DNA from 2 places in the Terribacillus sp. AE2B 122 genome. Region 1 is predicted to be linked to the other one. Evidence: predicted binding sites of a transcription regulator. Region 1 holds the regulator's gene; the other holds the start of a gene.

Region 1 (2,415 bases):
TCCATAACCGTCATCGACTTGAACTGGTTTTTGAATGAAGAACGTACATTTCCCAGATATTCCTGTCTTAGTTCTTTTTGCTCTTTCTGTTCGCTAAGGCTGAGTCCTTCTGCCTTCGCTTTATTTGCTAACGCATTTAGGCGTGCTAATTTATCTTTAGTTAACATGTGTATATGCTCCTTTAAGCATTAGAGTTAATATACCTATGTTACCCGCTAGCGTCTTCCGATTCAAGCGAAAGATACTCCTGGTACCTTCTATGTACGGTCGCCTTTGATACATTAAAGCCCATACCGCGCAGAACAGAGCTGATTTCCTGGAAAGTAAGCTTATTGTTTCGCAGCCTGATCACTTCTTGTATCGGAAAGTCAATCCGCTCCCTGCCAGGTGCCGCCTGCTGGTTGCTCAAATTCTTACTTGGATCATATCCGGCCTCGATTGCCCTTCTCATACCTCGTTTGATTTTCATATTATGAATCTTTCGCTGATACTCCTCGACAATACCAACGATCTGGAGCACCATACCATCTGATTCCGAAAGCTGGAATTCACCGTGCTGGCTTAACGTATACACCTTGACCTCTAGCTTCTGAAGATGATGGAACAAGGCGATCTTCGTATTGCCTCTTCCTAGCCTCGTTTCATCCTGAATGAGGAGACAATCCGCTTCACGTGCTGTAAACACATCCAGCATGCGAAAAATTCCCGGACGTTCGATCTCATAACCGCTCTGTTTCTCTTCGATGATATCGATAACCTCTATGTCGGAAGACGCAGCAAGCCTGATGAGCTCTTCACGCTGACGCTCAATCGAGCTAGCTTGCTCGTCCTTTTCTGTACTTACTCTGCAATAGATGACTGCTTTCATTGATGTACCCTCTCACTTCGACTAATTAGACGCTCATTATAAGTGTAAAGTATAAGAAGAAAAGCGTGAAGCCGAAAAGCACATAATAGAATAGATCTGATTTCGCTAGTTTTTTGAACATGGTAGACCCCTCCGTTTTCAAGAACATGCGTTCTCTTTGTTAATTCCATTATATACGAACATAGGTTCTAGTCAAGACCTTTTTTCGAACGGATGTTTGTATATTGCAATCTATCATGGTATACTGTATGTAATAAAAATATATGCACGGGGTGTTCGATACATGATAAAACTATCGAAAAGACAGGAAGCGATTCTAGCATACATAAAGGAGCAGGTACTCGATAAAGGCTACCCGCCTTCCGTTAGAGAAATCGGCGAAGCAGTTGGATTGGCCTCAAGCTCTACCGTTCACGGCCATCTTTCTCGTTTAGAGAAAAAAGGTCTTATCCGTCGCGACCCAACAAAGCCGCGCGCTATCGAGGTATTATCATTTGATAGTGAAGAACAAACAGATATTCCTCGAGGTGAGGCAAACTACGCTCCGGTAATCGGAAAAGTAACAGCTGGTATTCCAATTACAGCAGTGGAGAATATAGAAGAATATGTCCCTGTACCTAGCCATCTAGTAGGACCGGACGATAATATTTTTGTTTTGGTTATTGTAGGAGAGAGTATGATAGAAGCCGGTATTCTAGATGGAGACATGGTCATCGTCAAACAGCAGCAGACCGCTCAAAATGGAGAGATTGTTGTAGCGATGACAGAGGACAATGAAGCAACAGTGAAACGTTTCTTCAAGGAAGAAAACCAGATCCGACTGCAGCCAGAAAACAGTACGATGGATCCTATCATTTTGGATAATGTTAGTATTCTTGGTAAAGTAATCGGTTTATATCGTTCCATTCAGTAAAAAATCGGCTCCGGCCGGTTTTTTTTCATAGAATTTACATACTTTTTGCCTTCTTTCGACATAATTTTTGGGTATATTAGATTATGCTATTACCAAAAGCTAGAAAGCAGGTGGTTTTGTGAAGCTGTTTTACAAGCTCTTCTGCAAGTTGCGAGGCCGACATAAGATTGATAGTGTTACTGATTCGTGTAAATGTGGATATACAAGAAGCCACCGTAGAGAACAACACAGTATGGATGATTATTATCTTAAAGAACGTTAAAAACGGTATAAATAAGGAGCTTGCCTAGACGGCAAGCTCCTCTTGTATGCTTTTATATTGTTTCATCGCTAAATTAAGAGCCTCGAGCAGAATACCTGGCGTGGCTTTCTCGTATGTCTCCCCTAACAGGCGCTTGGCACCATCCAGAATTCGCTGGTTCCCCATTAAAGCTAACAATTCATGTCCTTTTACTAAAATATCGTCAATGAAGACATCTCTGTAATCCTTGGAGTTTGTTACGACGCCTGAAATGAATCCTTCCTGCAGCAGCACTTCCGCATGATGTACGACATCGTATGGTGTGCACGTTCCTAATTCGCAGCGGTATTCTCTTGCTTTCGTTCCTTGGAGTTGGTCTGCTTCTAACTGTCC
Region 2 (2,415 bases), on a different contig from region 1:
ATTTTACGGAATTGACGATTTCCCATAAGCTCCTCCAAACTATGTGTCATTTCATTCTCTGAATAGGTAGTTGTGTACAGCGCAGCAGTGAAATCATTACGCTCCAGAAGCAGCTCTTCCTTCATATCTATGGTTGCCTGAACAGAAAAACCAGCAAGTATGAGCTGGCTGCCAAGATTCTGTTGCTGCTCATTGATGATCTCAAGTAACTCCTCCAAACGTTCCTCTTGGCTCCATCGCATCAACAGATGTGCAGGACCATGGAAAATTACGTGGAGCACAGCCTCTCCAAACGCATCCTCCCAATTAATACAGCTGTCCAGCACGGCCTGTTCCACTTCATATAACGCTGTTCCTTCTTTGACTTCCACGTCCACCGTTTCAAATCGTATATCCTGCAGGGGAAGAAACGTCATTGCACAGGATTGCCCCTCCAATTCCACCAAATAACAGCCTTTTTCTCCAGACTCTTTACGATGTCTGCCCTGGATATTTCCTGAGTAGACAATTGGCGGCTGCTCGGACAATACTTCACGCTTATGGATGTGCCCCAGCGCCCAATAATCAAAACTAGCTTGTTTCAGCTCATCTACGCTGAAGGGAGCATAAACATCAGCAGCACTTCCTGTACCCAGACTGCCATGAAGCATGCCTATCTGGTAAATCCCATCTCCTTTAGATTGGTATTCCAGCGCCTTTCTTGATTTAATATGTCTCGTCGTATAACTGAAGCCATGGATTGCTGCTGCTGGCTCGCCATTCTTTTCATAGAAGAAGGTATCCACTTTTTCAGATTGAAAAATATGTACATTGTTCGTGTATTTCATCATTGGTTTTTTTCCAGTAAAATCGTGATTTCCGTACTGCATGTACACATTAATACTGTGTTTCTGCAGTTCTTTAAAGGCTTCACGCAAGGCAACGAGTGCTTTAAGAGATTGTCTGTTGGAATCGAAGATATCTCCTGCCAGTAAGACAAAATCCACTTTATTTGTAATTGCACACTGTACAAGCTGTTTCAAGGATTGAAATGTGCTGTCCTGCAAACGGCTTTTCATCGCAGGATACGCAGCAGTCAACCCTTCCATTTGGCTATCCAGATGAAGATCAGCAGCATGTATGAATGTTAGTTTAGGCAGCATAACATTTCCTTCCTATAGTCGTTTGCTTCTATAGTAGCATGCACGCTTTACGAATGCACGTTCGGTTTCAAAATAAAAGAAAACCCCTTTGCCAAATGGCAAAGAGGTTATTGTTTACTCCTCCGGCTGACCGTAAAGCTCTTCCAAAGGTTTTGTGATGATTCGGCTGATATCGTTGATTGCAATGTTCAGACGCTGTTCGTGTTCCATCAATTTCGCAATCTGTTCGTCCTGCTGAACGACTTGGACTACGCTTTGTGCCTTTTGAACTTCTTCTTCTGTAATTTCTTGTCCTTGCATTTGCTTTTGCTGCAATTCAAGCTGGATGTTACGGAAGTTTTCGAACATCTCTTTGGAAGATGGATCGTTCATTACCGTATCATAAGCGGCTTTCAAGCCTTTGAATTCTTCACTTTCACGGATTGCTTTTTCTAGTTCATACGCATGATCGTACATATTAGCCATGGGTACGTACCTCCTCATTTTTACTCAAGTTCCACTATAACAAACCGATAGAGCGCTGTATAGTTCGAGCTATCAGATAAAGAGTGCGATAATTCCTTGAACGATTCCAATGATACCTCCCAAAAGGAAGCCGAGATATGTAATCAGCTTGAATTCCTTGTTGGAGATAGCCAAGACTAGTTCTTCGACTCGTTCCAGAGGGAAGCCGGATACTTCTTTTTCAACCATTTTGGCCAGCTCCAGCTGTTCCATGATGACCGGAATCTGCTCAGAGAGACGTTGAAGGACTTGTCCCACCAGTCGAGTCAATTTCTTCTCAATTACATCGTCTTGTAGATCTTTCATATACACTTGTATCGGTGTGTCTAGCATCTCATCAAATGGTATCGACTTCCTGACTACTTGCTGGATCACCTCGTCTAGCGTATCTTGGCCGATTGATTCGGTCACTTGGCCTACTTTCTTGTTCATCAATTTATTCAGCTCATCTGCAAGCAGCTGATGCAGCCAGCGACGTGTGCCTTCTGCACCGACTGATTCTATAATAACAGGCTGAATCTTATCGACAGCACTGCTAGGATCCATAAAGGAGGACAGCATACTCCCAAGAAAACCTCTGCCTTGCAGAAAGCTTTGGACAAGATCCTGTATTTTCCGCCTTCCATCATAGCTATCCACATAAGTTACGAGCATCTGCTGAATATGTGAAGCGGCTTTATCTGCTGCAGCTTCTGTCCTTTGTTTTAATTCGTCTGGAAGCAGGCTGCCTAGTTCCTTCTCTGACTGTTTTTCCAGCTGTGTTTTTAAT

The links. The regulator LexA, encoded in region 1, represses DNA repair genes until DNA is damaged. The targets are predictions, from matches to a motif close to CGAACATATGTTCG.
Region 2: the regulator LexA is predicted to act here: its motif matches at 1,193-1,206, upstream of AE2B122_RS13195 (DNA repair exonuclease).

The regions. Positions count from the first base shown of each region.
Region 1 covers NZ_LR700942.1:751,432-753,846, forward strand. Annotated here, with positions in the region: gene AE2B122_RS03830 (DUF896 domain-containing protein) at 1-167, opposite strand, end outside; gene AE2B122_RS03835 (recombinase family protein) at 209-868, opposite strand; gene lexA (transcriptional repressor LexA) at 1,152-1,781, shown strand; gene AE2B122_RS03845 (hypothetical protein) at 2,068-2,415, opposite strand, start outside.
Region 2 covers NZ_LR700946.1:154,307-156,721, forward strand. Annotated here, with positions in the region: gene AE2B122_RS13195 (DNA repair exonuclease) at 1-1,142, opposite strand, end outside; gene AE2B122_RS13200 (YlbF family regulator) at 1,257-1,607, opposite strand; gene AE2B122_RS13205 (DUF445 domain-containing protein) at 1,680-2,415, opposite strand, start outside.